DNA from 3 places in the Paenibacillus sp. FSL R5-0914 genome. Region 1 is predicted to be linked to each of the others. Evidence: predicted binding sites of a transcription regulator. Region 1 holds the regulator's gene; each other region holds the start of a gene.
The links. Region 1 encodes LexA, which represses DNA repair genes until DNA is damaged. Its sites were predicted from a motif close to CGAACATATGTTCG; they were not measured.
Positions count from the first base shown of each region.

Region 2: MKX60_RS11475 (ImmA/IrrE family metallo-endopeptidase) is a predicted target of LexA. The motif match lies at 3,233-3,246, and genes of this name have one in related genera.
Region 3: recA (recombinase RecA) is a predicted target of LexA. The motif match lies at 3,199-3,212, and genes of this name have one in related genera.

Region 1 is NZ_JBBORH010000002.1:1,367,928-1,373,052, forward strand. It holds gene MKX60_RS22180 (HAD family hydrolase) at 1-626, opposite strand, end outside; gene MKX60_RS22185 (hypothetical protein) at 660-1,187, opposite strand; gene MKX60_RS22190 (DUF896 domain-containing protein) at 1,237-1,446, opposite strand; gene MKX60_RS22195 (LysM peptidoglycan-binding domain-containing protein) at 1,556-1,969, opposite strand; gene lexA (transcriptional repressor LexA) at 2,265-2,891, shown strand; gene MKX60_RS22205 (L,D-transpeptidase) at 3,165-3,503, shown strand; gene MKX60_RS22210 (hypothetical protein) at 3,653-4,033, shown strand; gene MKX60_RS22215 (hypothetical protein) at 4,268-4,846, shown strand; gene MKX60_RS22220 (MBL fold metallo-hydrolase) at 4,972-5,125, opposite strand, start outside.
Region 2 is NZ_JBBORH010000001.1:2,610,944-2,616,068, forward strand. It holds gene MKX60_RS11455 (hypothetical protein) at 112-1,101, opposite strand; gene MKX60_RS11460 (RNA polymerase sigma factor) at 1,098-1,592, opposite strand; gene MKX60_RS11465 (hypothetical protein) at 1,770-2,102, opposite strand; gene MKX60_RS11470 (hypothetical protein) at 2,423-2,584, opposite strand; gene MKX60_RS11475 (ImmA/IrrE family metallo-endopeptidase) at 2,661-3,203, opposite strand; gene MKX60_RS11480 (YjfB family protein) at 3,344-3,520, opposite strand; gene MKX60_RS11485 (hypothetical protein) at 3,670-3,816, shown strand; gene MKX60_RS11490 (NucA/NucB deoxyribonuclease domain-containing protein) at 3,895-4,326, opposite strand; gene MKX60_RS11495 (cytidine deaminase) at 4,434-4,850, shown strand; gene MKX60_RS11500 (glycosyl hydrolase) at 5,024-5,125, shown strand, end outside.
Region 3 is NZ_JBBORH010000001.1:3,592,402-3,597,526, reverse strand. It holds gene rny (ribonuclease Y) at 1-848, opposite strand, end outside; gene MKX60_RS15975 (regulatory protein RecX) at 1,165-1,896, opposite strand; gene recA (recombinase RecA) at 2,062-3,129, opposite strand; gene MKX60_RS15965 (competence/damage-inducible protein A) at 3,429-4,715, opposite strand; gene pgsA (CDP-diacylglycerol--glycerol-3-phosphate 3-phosphatidyltransferase) at 4,825-5,125, opposite strand, start outside.

The sequences.
Region 1 (5,125 bases):
ATAACTCCTTGCTCAGGTGCAATATCTAAAAGTTCTAGGGCATGCAGAAAAATTTCCTTATTCGGCTTTCCTTTGCCGAAGCTTCCAGAAATCACGATGTGATCAAAGAAAGGAACGATTTCAGGTACGCCATCTAGTTTCTCTTGTTGCAATGCAGGGCATCCATTAGTCAGAAGCAATAGCTTCACTTTCCCCTTCAGTTCTTCAAGCACCTGAATCGTTTCTTCATAGATGTAAGGTCGATTTCTACGCTCTGCTGCGAATTTGGCTGCTAATGTCTCAGCAAGAGCTTCGTCCTCTACACCAAGTGCTGCAAGACCACGACGCCATGCCTCTTTACGATATCCCGGTGCAAGCTGCTCCAATTGACGGAATTCCGGCTGTTCACCTGCAGTAAAGTTCCCCCAAAGTGCTTCAAACGGATTAATCCCAATCATCTTTGTAAACGGGTTCGTTTCGTAGGATTCATATAGTCCAATGGCTTCTTTACGCACCGCAAGTTCCAGTTCTTGTGGATCAATCGTATCCCCAGCGGCTTCACATGCAGAACGAAATGCTTCATTAACGCTCCGATCATCCCAGAGCAGTGTATCATCAAGGTCAAATAGTACGGCGGAAATTGGCATTACAGGTCTCCCTCTCCCATGGCTGGTTAATTTCTATTCGTGAACTACTTCAATTTGGTGAGCTTTTGCGAATGCTTCCAGTCGAGTCCCCATTGCATTGGTATCATAACGATTCATAAGTCTGGTAAAAATCCATTTCGTGCGTTTGCCTTTATGCTTAATTACAACAGCTCCACGCGAAAGGATGATTTTCTCAATATCAGAAGCTGGCAGATAACGTTCGCGGTTGAATTTTATAGTAGATAGTCTAGCATTCTCTACCTTCAAGTACGGACGTCGGAAGAACAGAAGTGCCGCTAGTAAGTAGTACAAAACGACTCCTAGCCAGTTCATAAGCATACCATTACCTTTGGCCTGGTCCACTGAACCAACCATCCAAAACATAGTACCAAGCACTAATAACACTAATGGAAATGCAATGTTACGGCCTTTAAAGGTTTCACTGTTCTTACCAGGAGATTTAGATTTAGATGCGTAAATCGTTTCCTTCCCCTGTTTCTTTCTTTGCTTATTAATTTGCTGCGTGTTGCGTTGAACCATTCTTTCCCAAGAACGGGCCATATGCGTTCCCCCTAGTCATCCAGTAATATCTATGAAAAGGAACAGGGTGTTAATGCTTACGCCCCTTGTTACCTTGTTCATGCTCATCATTATCAACCAATTCAATCGTATTCAATTGTGCTCGGAAGTTATTGCGAATATTCCCCAAATAAATTTCACGAAGCTTGGCGCGTTCCGCCGTTTCCTCTTGATTAAGGCCTACGCTCTTCTGTTTGCGTGCCAATTCGTTAATACGCGCGACCAACTCATCAATATTCAAAACTTTCCCTCCCCTTATAAATTAATTCTAACTCTGCCATGAGAAAAAGAGCTTGTCAAGGTTTACTCCCTGCAAGCTCTTCATGTCCTCTTATTATGTTCTTAGAATATTAATATATAGGTAAAGTGAGAATATCTCCAGCATTAATCTGACTACCTTTAATGCCATTGGATTTTTTAATTCCTTCTATATATACAGCCGTTTTCATATCAGAAGGTTTATTCTCAAGAGCAATACTCCAAAGTGTATCTCCACGTTCAACCACTACGCGCTTCTCATCCTTCATTAAAGTAGTAGATCCTGCAAATACATTACCTACTACTGTAAGTCCTGATAGTACGAGCACGATGATCAATGTCAGTTTAATAACAAAATCTCTACGGAACAAACGCATCAAGCCTTCAAGCAAAAACTCTGTAATCTCTTTAATCTGAGCTGAATAACGGGTAATAGGATTATGTCCTAAAGATTCAACCACTGGGGCTTTATCGTAGATGCTACGGTATGTACTGTATTTTAACATGAATATCATCCTCCAAACACTTGTTCTTACTTTTGAAATTATAATAACACGAACATGTGTTTTCTTCAATACTATTTTAGAACAATTGTTCTCTTTTTTTCAGAGGTTAATATTTACCATATTCTTCATATAAAGAATCACTCTTATCGTTTAGATGAAGGAAACGCAATCAATACAAGACTACCATTTATTAACTCTTTCGAATTAATATTTATAATAGTTAGAACTTATGTTTGTGCGAACGGTAGTTCTATGTTATAATTTTCCCAAACATTACTATATGGGGTTGATTCCAATGTCAAAGATTTCAAGTCGCCAGCTGGCGATCCTGGAATTTATACGTAGCGAAGTCCGCAGCAAGGGTTATCCTCCTTCCGTCCGGGAGATTGGAGAAGCTGTTGGTCTTGCTTCCAGCTCCACAGTTCACGGTCATTTAGATCGGCTAGAGAAGAAGGGACTTATCCGTCGAGATCCAACGAAGCCTCGTGCGATAGAATTGCTTGGCCAAGAGGATTCCGAGAATGTCCATCATTTCGCGCAAACCGTCGCTCGCATTCCTGTCGTAGGTAAGGTTACCGCCGGGGTTCCTATCACTGCTACTGAGAATATTGAAGACTACTTCCCGCTTCCAACTCACTATGTTGGAGATAACAAAGTATTTATGTTATCGGTTCAAGGTGACAGTATGGTCGAAGCTGGGATTATGAATGGCGACTATGTTATTGTTCGTCAACAACAAACGGCTGATAACGGAGATATCGTTGTAGCTATGACCGAAGAAGATGAAGCAACCGTTAAGACTTTTTATAAAGAACGTGATCATATACGTCTTCAGCCGGAGAATCCGGCGTACGAGCCTCTTCGCCTTAATCGCGTAACCATTCTCGGCAGAGTTATCGGATTATTTCGAGATATCCACTAAGTTTGCACTCCTACCTAGCGAAAACGGATACCGTCCTAAAGGACGGTATCCGTTTCTACGAGAAGTATAAGGATAGGGTATATCGTAAAAATATATACTTTCTTTTATTTTTTTAAAAAAGCTGTTCTGCAAATGCAGAATAGCTTTTTTATTGTTATCAAACTCCATTTATCAATTACAGAACATTTGTTCTCATAGGCTAAAATGACCATTTTTAATGAATAACCGTTTAGGCATCCTCCTCATATCTTAATTAGAAAGGAGTGTTGCACAATGCCAAATTACCGGATTATAGTTGATCTGACGCAGCGTATGCTTTATCTTCTTGATAACGACATTGTGATCAGGGGCTTCCCAGTCGGAATCGGTAAAATGTTAACTCAATCACCACTCGGTGAATTCACAATCATCAACAAACAACCCGATCCAGGTGGTCCATTTGGGGTCTTTTGGATGGGGCTATCTAAGCCTCACTATGGGATACATGGAAATAATGATCCCTCATCCATAGGGCACGAAGTATCCCACGGTTGTATTCGTATGTACAATGAAGATGTGTTAGCACTAGCTGCGATTGTACCGATTGGAACACGAGTAACGATCAGGAATTAAATCTATCTCTATAGATAAACACGCCTCACTCATGGTTCAATGGAGGGGGCGTGTTTGTATTTATGTATTTTTGATGACCTAATAGGAATTATGTGGTTATATGTCGAATAATGTTAACAGGATTTCAAATTGAAAGGAAGTGTCTCGTTTTGAACAACTCAAAAATTAGAACCCTCGTCGATTTTAAAGTCGATGCACTTGTTAAACTCTCTGGCTTATTGTTAAATAACGATCAAGCGGGTGGAAAAAAAGTAAATTTACTCACCTCATTCGGCAGTATTCAAGGGACCATCTCCCCTTCCACCTCCAATAAAGAGGATGTTTTTGACTTAAAATCTCTAATGGATGATGTCATTGTAGATGAATACATATCTTATTTAGGTGCGGAACATCCCGATAAAAATTTCAGCTATAACTTTGTAGTCCTTAATGATGTTTCTGTAAGACCCTATACTCACTATGAATCTCCGATCGAATACAAACAGCTAATTGTTTATACTGATCAAATCACAGCCTTCAATTTCTTATGATCTTGACATATTTATTTTAAAAAGCTCTCAACAAAGCACTCCAGCAGTTGCCCCAATTTTGCACTCAGCTTGCAAAATCGGCAGATCTCTGGGTGCTTTCTCTTTTCTAATCAGTAGTCGTTTCCTAAATTCCCACGATTTTCGCTCTTAACAGATACTAGTAGAGAGAATTCAGGCATATCTTTCAATAAGCAATAAATCTTGCTCTACTGAGATCATTGGAGGTGTGATTACATGCTGATTTTCTTAATGTATATGTTTGCCATTGTAGGAGGAGTCTTAATTCTAAGTGCCGTTATTATAGAATTAAAAAAACTATCTACTTCTTCTGAACTTTCTAAGCTGTTAAACGCAACCTCATCTTTTAATATTATATTCACCAAAACATTCATTCCGCCCAATCAATCTCACTTGATCGCCCTTAATGAACCTTATAAAAAAATAGCAATAGGTACCAGCAATCCGAAAACAAGCAAAAAAGCAATAGCAAAGCTATACTCGTTCGACAATATAATGGGATCAGAGATTGTTGTTAACGCACTAACCCTTTCAAAAGTATCTAAACGACAACAAAACAGCAAATCAACTGCTTCAAGTGCGGATATTAATGTGGTTAATAGCTTTGACGAAGAGGCTGATGTTATTGAGGAACTTACGCTTAAAATATACATGAACAGCAATGAAATACCTGTGTATAGTATTTCCTTCTTGCCAGGCTTATTGCCCATTCAACAATCCGATAATCAATACAAAGAAGCTTACTCCCAAGTCCAACAATTACATGCTTTCTTCAGGTCGATCGTATCCGAATGAATGCCCCCCTTCCGCCTATTATTACTTCACTTTACCTTTCCCAATTAGAAATTTTGAAAACCTTAAGGAAAGACAAAAAAACGGTCCTTTTGAGAGGGCCGTTTTCGCTGCATCCAACATTCATTTTAAAATTGCACACTAAATCCGTTAAATCGGTGAATGCCCGTACCATGAGCGACAAGATCCCGTTCACGTAGTTCACGAACTGCCTTCATAACCTCTTGCAAAATAGCTGGATCTAGACCCAACGTATTATGAGAGCCGAATACTTGAGATACA
Region 2 (5,125 bases), on a different contig from region 1:
AGCAACGCCTTTTTTTTGTATCCAGCTAGACTTTTCTAATGGGTATGGTGCCCGAAAAGTTGTCCCAATCGTTGTTCCTATCGCTGTACTCTCGGTTTTCGACCATCATTTTTATGGTTTCATACTATCCCATAGCTGCTGGAATGCCCCGGACTCAACCTCGAAGAATACAGGTGCCTGACCGTAACGTACTAGCCCTTGACCAAACAGCGTCAGCTCTACCCTGGCGTTGTCTTCCAGCTGGAGATAGAGAACCTTGCGGTCTTCGCTGTCGTAGATGCCTTGCGCGGTAAGAGGCTCTGCTGCCAGAGGTTTGGCCGCTTGGAGCGCCTTCACGAAGCCATTAAGGGCCTCGTCGTCAGCGAGCGGTGTGTACTGCTGCTGTCCGTTGTTCCAACTGTCGAAGCTTTCCCACTGTGCGGAAGTAATTCGACCTTCAAGATTTAGCTTGCCAAATAGATCAGCGCCGCTGTTTACGGTGATCCCGTTTGTATGCTCATACAGTTCGGCGAATACCTCGCCGTTGATTTCCGAATAGGACATAATCAGGAAATTGGAGTCATATCCCTTTACGGAATAGATATCTGTTTCGCCGATGTTAGAAGCTAACTCAATATATTTGTCTTTACCGCTCCACTCATCGATGCCACCTGTAGTACGTCCAAGCTTGTCACCGCGCAGAGCGGCAGCATCGGCTGCGTTGATTCGAGTCGCAGACTGTGTATAAATGTTATCTTTATATACGACTAGAGCGATCATATCTGCCATAACGCCAGATTTGGTATCCGGCAGTTCCAGCTTGGGGATGACAATGCTTCCGGACGCATTTGTGCCAGAATTGCCTTGTTGGCTTGGACCTGGAGTTACCTGAGCGATTTGCCCTTGAGTACTCTGGCCGTTTAACTGCTGCCATATATTAGGTGCAGCTAAGCCGATCCCGGCGGCGAGGACGATACTTGCCGCGATATAAACCGTCTTGCGTGGACGTTTCCGTTCCTGCTGTTGCTCCAGTTTGTCTATCAATTCTTTTTTCATCTCTTCACCTGGTTTCATAGAATCCACCGCTCTCTTGTATGATGTTCGAAACTGATCTTCTTTCATTGTGATTCCACTCCTTCCAGCTCTAGTTTTAACAGTTGCCGTCCCCGTTGAAGTCTCATCTTCACGGCAGACTGACTAATCTGCAGAATCTTGCTGATTTCCTGGATGGGATAGTCCTCGTAATAATAAAGATGGATTACGGTTTTATACTTCATAGGCATCGCCATAACTAACTGCAGTAGAGCCAAATCCTCGGGGGTGTCTACCGCAATCGGCTCAGCATTTTCCAGCTTAACCTCGCGCTTGCGCCAGCCTCTGCCCAGTAATGTTTTACAATGATTGGTGATTACTCGGATCAGCCATGCTTTTTGATGTTCAGCGTCTTTGAACTTTGGTGCTTTTTCTATCAGTTTGATGAAGGTATCCTGAGTGGCCTCTTCGGCATCTTGGCGGCTGCCTAAATGGACCAAAGCAATCCGGAACAGCATATCTGCGTAGATTTCGTAACTCTTTATCACATGATTTCCCGGCCGGGTCATGGATCGTTGCATGATTCTATGCCCCCTTTACCTATAACACCATTTAGGACGGCATTTGGTCACATTATGTTCCTGAGAAAATTTGTTAGCGTCTAGATCAAGGGTTAGAATCTAAAAAAGGTGCGATTGCCCCAGCAGCCATATCATGACTGTTGAGACAATCGCACCTTTATAATAGAAGTTCCCCCTTTACGGGAGGGTCTCCTCACTATGTTTATATGTATAGTTTGGATCAAACCTTTTTACAAGAGCCATGCTATATTGATAAATCCGATCCTTCTCTTTTCGATAAAAGTATCTTGCGTTAGGTTCATCTGCAAAAATCACCGTTGTACTTACGACGGGAGCCTTACCAATCTGGGTATAGACTTTATAAAGATCTTCATTCTTATAATCTCTCGTAGCTACCAAATAATGAATCACTTCATTATCCATATGATTTCGGAAGGCCTGAAGCGCTAAAGAAGCGACTCCATATACAATAACGAAGGTAATAAGGATTATTTTTGTTCTTTTCTTCATTAATTCCCTCCATTTAGCTAAAATGTATATATTATAAGATAATATATTGTGACTGGTATGTCATATCTATTGTATCTTGTAATCTACAAATTAGAAGGGTACTACCAGGTCTCAGAATCTTATGGTTTATTATTTGGGGAGTTGTGGGTATGTTCCTCATTCTAATTCTTATTGGTTTGATTCAATTTGTCGCATAACAGAGCTTATAATTACATATAAGGCAGCAAATTTCCTGCCGATAGTTAAACCCGCGTAGGTAAAGAATTGCCTGGGTATACTATACTTGCTGCCTTTTTATTATGAACTTACACAAATCATCTTCAGTCTTCTTTGGGTTCTTGCAATAAAATGGAGAAGGTCCCCGTTTCATGATCCACTTCAATCGACTCGATCCCAACAAAATCCGGAATTTCGGGGTGTACTGCATCTACGTTATAATCTGGATGAGTCATCAATAATTCAATTACTTTAATGGCTTCCATATCGATCCCCCTTGCGAGAAATTCCACCATAATTAATGGTCCTTCATTGCGACTACCCTTATTATCTCCGCAGTCATTATTGAATATGTGTTAATCGTTCTTCGTTTCTTCCCATCACGGCCAATAATTGCCCCTGAAAAACACGTCTTTGAATTTGATCAATCCGCTGTAAAGCCAGCTCGCTTGGCACTTGAAATTCTGCTGCAAGATAGCTGATTGCATCTTCCCGTTGCTCAGGCAATGTCATGCGGGAGATCATGGAGTAGGGCATAGCTGCATAAAGAATAAATCGCTCAGATTCATCCTCCTGTGCCCGCGTAAAATGTTCTGGCATCAATATTTGATCAGTACCATGGCGGAGCAGATGACAGAGCTCATGGAGAAACTCTAGCCGCTGCAGACTGGCTGGAAGCCGGTTGTCTATAAACATGGTGTACATCCCCGCTGATGCTTCGATGCTCTTGCTTCTTACATCCAAATAATGAACCCAAATATTAAGCCGTTCTGCAATATAAGCAATCGAAATTTGCGAAGGCTGAGTAAGGTTCAGACGCTTGTATAAATCTTCTGTCCACTTCTCCAGCGCAGTCATTTGATAATAGGATTTCATGTTATTCATATCATTCACCTCATTCAGAATCAGTTATAGGATCGTATGTTCGCATAAATGAGCAAAAGAAAAGCCCGAAGGCTATGTAAAGTAAAAAACATAAGGACACATAAGAACGAGTGTTCTCGTGTGTCCTTAGCATAAAGCAATTAAACACTAATATCAAGTGTTTTTCCTAAATTCGGAGCAACGCTTTTGCCCAGCATTTCCACCATCGTTTGACTCTGGGTTTCAGCCTGATTTTTGGCAATATTCATGACTTGTATTCCTACATTTTGAGCTAAGGATGCCTGGCTCATTGCCATTGATAATGCGGCTATATCCATATTGCACCTCCTTTGTGTATATCCTGTTTATCGACAGTGCCTACCTAATTCATTAGGTGAATAGCATTTGTTTGCCAGTTCGCCCAAACGGCTTATCTCCTTTTTACATATCTTGTGCTGTAGTCATTAATCATTAGGAGGAATTAATTATGGGAATGGAACATTGTGGTTGTAACGTAGGTCCTGTAGTAAGCCCAGTAAATGTAGGTCCGGTGTGTAGTCCTTTTACTTCAACAGGAGCTATTCTGGTACTCTTCATCTTGCTGGTTATCATCACTAAAGCTTGCTTATTCTAAGCTAGCTGATGCACATTGTAGCCCCATCCGGTATACCGGATGGGGCTATTCTTTTGAAGCACTGTTCACGTTAGCTTATTATTTGAACATAAATTCTACGCGGGTTCCATCCGCATAATCTTCTAACTGATTGCCAACCCAGCTTCCTGCGCCGCGGTTATCTTTTGGGGTTATGTATTCAATGTCGGCCCCTTTGCCGCCTTCATTACACATGGCCATGGGCCATTCATCGCGGTCGTAGCCTTTTTTGGTGGGGATCCCTTTTAAGGATTCTTTGCGGTTGTCTTCAGCCTGCTCACGGTTAATCGTGCACGTCGCGGACTCCCCTTTGGCAATCGCGTCCTGAATGTGCTTAGCGGTCTCAGGATAACGATCAGCTGGGAAGATCAGCTGAACAACTTCTGAATCGGATGTGGACGAGGGGGCTGCCGGATCTCCGTTCTGTTCATACCAGTAACCGCCCAAAGCAAGTAACACAACAATGATGAGACTGGTGAGTAATTTCTGTATTTTCAAATCTGCTCCTCCTTTTTTGGAACTTAAAATAGTATATCTTATATCATAATGCAGTGCGATTTAATATACTTAGGAAAAATAAGAGGAGGACGGAATTGGATATGGAGTATTTGATTACGATTGAAGATCAGACGCTTATAGCCTCTGCTGAAGATATTATTACTAGACGCTATGAATGGGGAAGACACCATGTAGGGGCGGCGCTCCGTACTAAGACGGGGGAAATCTTTACAGCGGTACATGTAGAAGCTAGCATGGGACGAATTACAGTCTGTGCAGAAGCGATGGTGATTGGAAAAGCGATATCCGAAGGTTACAAGGAATTTGATACGATTGTTGCGGTAAGGCATTCTGATCCGGACAGCGAGGAAAGAGAAATTAAAGTAGTTTCTCCCTGCGGGATGTGCCGTGAGTTAATTGCTGATTACGGGAAGGATTGCAAAGTTATTGTATCCGAGGACGGCCGGTTAGCTAAATATGATATTTCTGAATTACTACCGCTGAGATATACAAGGTAAATTGGAGATATAGTCAGGAGCCGCCGGGCTCCTTTTTTTATTGAGCCGTGAATTTATTCAGCAGTTCCTTACACTGTCCTAAATTAATTTACAACTTCATGTCCATTCGCTGAGTTCATGTCACTATTGTCCCCATACTATAACTTAAAAAAGTTAAAAGGATGTGAGAGTGGATGGAACAGCGCAATCTTCGAAATATGGTTGATTCGGCATCGAGGTTTGTGAGCGATGTTCAGTGGCAAATCGCGTATCGTAAATTGCAAATGGCTCCGGCG
Region 3 (5,125 bases), on a different contig from region 1:
TTCTCCACCATCTCTTCAATTCGAGCGGGATGGATACGTCCATCTGCCACAAGCTTCTCAAGTGCCGTACGGGCCACTTCACGGCGGATCGGATCAAATCCCGACAAAATAACTGCTTCCGGCGTATCATCAATAATGAGGTCGATACCTGTAAGAGTTTCGAGTGCACGAATATTACGGCCTTCACGACCGATAATCCGCCCCTTCATCTCTTCGTTCGGCAGGGTAACAACTGAAACTGTTGTCTCCGCTACGTGATCAGCTGCACAGCGTTGGATAGCGAGTGTGATGATTTCGCGGGATTTCTTATCCGCTTCCTCTTTCGCCTGCTGTTCAATCTCTTTGATCATTTGAGCCGTTTCATGGCGAACTTCTTGCTCAACATTGCTAAGAATAATACTTCTTGCATCTTCGATGCTTAAATTGGAAATTCTCTCCAATTCAGTGACTTGGTTTTTGTAAATAACATCAATTTGCTGTTGGGTTTCATCAATTCGTTTCTCTTTGTTAGCTACTTGTTCTTCTTTTCTTTCAAGCGATTCCATTTTTTTATCCAGTGATTCTTCCTTTTGCAGCAAACGTCTCTCTTGCCGTTGGATTTCATTCCGACGTTCACGAGTTTCTTTCTCAGCTTCAGTACGGATTCTATGGACTTCGTCCTTAGCTTCCAATACTGTTTCTTTCTTCAGCGCCTCTGCGTCTTTCTTCGCGTTCTCCACGATGACTACGGCTTCTCTTTCTGCGCTTTGAATTTTAGCTTCTGCAAGGGATTTACGAATAAAATAACCGAACCCAAAGAATAATGCAGCTACAACGAGAACGATAATGACCCAGATCCATGCTTGCATCTGTTCACCTCCTCGTTGGTTCCTCTCCAAGGTATATCCCTGGGAATTGTGCAGTTGTTAAACTATCCGTTCATCACCATACAAAAAACCGGTAAATAACCGATTGCCATACTGCACATGCTGCACATGCACACTGCCCGCCTTATCCGGCGATTACATTTCATATGAGTTGTACGCGAACCGTTTTAAAAAGTCACCTTTTTGGGAAGGAAAAAGGATTCTTACTTTATGCCGATTCATGTTATATTTTATTATTTATAAAAAGACATTGTCAAGAGAGTCGATATGCGCATTAATGTCAAGAGAATCAGTGAGTCTAGTAAAATTCCTCATCTTCACCCTCATAATTGTCTTCCTCAAGTAAAGTATTGATCACTTGTCGCACCATATCACCCGAGAATCCACGCCGCATTAAGAAGGCTCCAGTCTTTCTGCGCTTATCTGTGGCTTCACCACGAATAAGATTCCATTTCTTACGACCAATCTGAAGTGCACTTTCTAGTTCTTGTTCAGGACTGACATTCTCCAGTGCTTCCGAGATCAAGGTTTTGTCGATTCCTTTCTCACGTAGCTCTTGGCGAATCCACATTTTCCCTTTTCGCTGGTTCGTAATGCGTTGCTCCGCCCATTGCTTTGCATACAAGGGGTCATCAAGAAATCTTTCCTGCTGTAGCCGTTGCACCACTTCCGCAATAATAGTCTCCCCTATTTCCTTCTGCCGTAAACGGCGAGTCATTTCCATAGCGGTACGTGGCTTCCGTTCTAGATAACGAAGTCCTTCTACATAAGCTCGTTGTCGCTCATCAGCAACAACAATTTCCTCCAAATCGGCTTTCATAAAAGAATTTCCAGTAATCATCCGATATTTAATCATGACGTCTTCGTGTACAGTCATGTTATAGGCTCCGAAATGTATGATGTAGCGGTGGTCCGACTTCTTCTGACGTTCTACCTTAGTAATTTCTAAAAGTTCTCCATCAGGAAAATCAGATAGGACCTGTACGTCCTGCTCATCCGATTCAAAATCCATATCCAGCTGTATTACCATAGTTGCTTGTCACCTCATAGCAATAAAATATCCCCACAAAGTGCGGCTTAACTTCGGTGCGTACTCAGGTACTTTGGGGGGACCCCAAATATATATGTTCTTACACTGTTAAGAAAAGACACCCTGCAACAATGAATCACAGGGCGTCCTATTCCTTAGTAAATTCTATTGTTCGATTTCGAGAAGTAGCTTTTCTTCTTCCTCTTGCTCTGCAATGATTTCCGCTTCATTTGGTGCAGCAACAATAGTGGACAGGTTACTTGCTTCACGGATCTTGTTCTCAATGATAAGTGCAATATCTTGATGTTCTTTCAAGAACTGTTTGGCATTCTCACGTCCTTGACCGAGACGCTCACCCTCATAGGAATACCATGCACCACTCTTATTCACGATGTCCATTTCAGTACCGATGTCTACAAGACTTCCTTCTCTGGAAATCCCTTCACCATACATGATATCAACATCAGCTTGTTTAAATGGAGGTGCTACCTTATTCTTCACAATCTTGATCTTGGTTCGGTTACCTACAACGTCGTTACCCATCTTAATACTTTCGACACGGCGAACATCCAACCGTACGGAAGAGTAGAATTTCAACGCCCGACCACCCGGTGTTGTCTCAGGGTTACCGAACATAACACCAATTTTCTCACGAAGCTGGTTAATAAAGATAGCAATTGTATTCGATTTACTAATGGCACCAGATAGCTTCCGAAGCGCTTGAGACATCAAACGAGCCTGTAGGCCGACGTGAGAGTCACCCATATCACCTTCGATTTCCGCTTTAGGAACCAACGCAGCTACGGAGTCAACGACAATAATGTCTACTGCACCACTACGGACAAGTGCTTCAGCAATCTCAAGTGCCTGTTCACCCGTATCTGGCTGAGATAGCAACAATTCATCAATGTTTACGCCCAAGTTACGTGCATACTTCGGATCGAGCGCATGCTCAGCATCGATAAATGCAGCTTGTCCTCCTTGTTTTTGCACTTCTGCAATAGCATGAAGAGCAACAGTCGTTTTACCGGAGGATTCAGGTCCGTATACTTCAATAATACGTCCCTTGGGAAGTCCGCCTATACCTAACGCAATATCAAGTGCCAAAGATCCGCTAGGTACAACTTCCACTTGCATATGAGTGGATTCTCCCAGTTTCATGATCGAACCTTTACCAAATTGTTTTTCTATTTGACGAAGCGCCATATCAAGCGCTGCACGACGATCTGACAATCAGACCACTTCCTTCACTGTTTATAATAATATAATAACGTGTTTTTGAGGTCTTGCCAAGCTTTTTTTCGAACATACATTCGTTTTTTTTGTCTCAAGCGTTAATTATCCCTTTTATTGTAAGCCTCCCTCCGGACATAGAAGTTAACTGATTTCTCTACTTCACCGGACATCAACGACTTATGATCAAAACCAAAACAGCGATCAAAATCTCCGCAGATATACAAAAAACCGCAGCAAAGAAATCTCAGTGCCACGGTTCTTCCGTATGTCTCAATTATAACTGGGCTAATCTCCCATTACAAGTCTGAGCCTTCAAGAGGTGTCTCCACCTTCCGTTCCTCAAGTCTGCGCCATAGACGATACAACAGAGCTTTAACAGTACGCAGTCGTATATTTTCACGTGTACCTTTAAGATTAAGCTCGTATACTTCTGTCTTACGCCCGCGTTCAGCTAAACCAATAAATACAAGTCCAACTGGCTTACGTTCAGAATAGCCCGGTCCTGCTACACCAGTTACAGATAAACCGAAATCACTATCTGCGATCATTCTCACCTGATCAGCTAACACCTCGGCAACTTCACGACTAACTGCCCCTGGAGCATCTGGCCCCTCCAAATAAGCACTTGGCACATTCAGAAGTTTTTTCTTCAGGTCGTTGGAATAACAGACGATTCCTCCCGCAAACATCGAAGCACTGCCTGGAATGTTAGTGATACTCTCCATCAGCAAGCCTCCCGTGCAACTCTCTGCCGCACTTAAAGTCAGACCTGCATCCGCCATCCAATCCACAATCAATTGCTCCAGTGGCACATCAATATTTGCATATAAATGTTCTGGCAAAATCTCTTTGATCTGTTTCTCCAGAATCTCCAGCTTCTTGTAAGCTTCATGCTCGGAAGGCGCTTTTGTCGAAATACGAACGGTTACCTCTCCCTCTTTAGCGTAAGGAGCTATGGTTGGGTCTGTCTGGCTGTGAATAAGATCAATGAGCTTATCCTCAAGCAGTGATTCTCCGATACCGGCAAATTTAAGCATTTTAGAATAAAGTGGCATTTCTGTCGTTAGAGCGTGCTGCTGGAGCCACGGTACAGCTTTATCTACGAACATCGGCTTCATCTCGCGAGGCGGACCAGGAAGCACAATATAATATTTCTTTTCATGCTCAAAAGCAATGCCAACAGCAAGACCAATCTCATTTGGCAAAGGTGTAGTTCCTTCAATTATAAGTGCCTGTTTACGATTATTCTCCGTCATTACAATCTTTCGATCATCAAAGAAACGTTGTACATGATCCATTGCTAAGCGATCTATATGAAGTGTGCGACCTAAGGAAGCAGCCAGCGCGTCCTTCGTTAGATCATCTTCTGTAGGACCAATACCACCGGTAAATATGATAACATCCGCTCTGCTTTGAGCGATCTCAATGGCTTGCTGCAAGCGACTGCTGTTATCCCCAACTACGGTTTGAAAATATACATCAATCCCAATAGCAGCTAGCTCAATAGACAAAAATTGGGCATTACTATTTACGATTTGACCGAGCAAAAGCTCCGTGCCTACTGCAATAATCTCCGCTTTCATAGCTGGCTTTCGCCTCCTCGTTATAATGTAGATACACTGCTTTTAGGGTTTAAAAAAGGTAATAGGTGCTTTACCTATTACCTCTCCTATATGTAGCTGCCTAAAACGCTTAAGCATTATGCAGCTGTAATAGATCCTTATTCTTCACAAAATAATCAATTCCAGAGTAAATAGTGATCAAGGCTGCAGCCCAGATGGCAATATCGTCTACAGGAATGCTGACGAATTGAAACGGGAAATTATTTAACAACAGCAGTGAGATCGCTACAATTTGTACAACCGTCTTTATCTTACCCCATTTGCTGGCGGCAACCACTTTTCCCTCTAACAATGCTATCTGGCGAAGCCCGGTTACTGCGAACTCACGACTAATGATAACAATTGCGATCCATGAATCACATCTGCCCAAT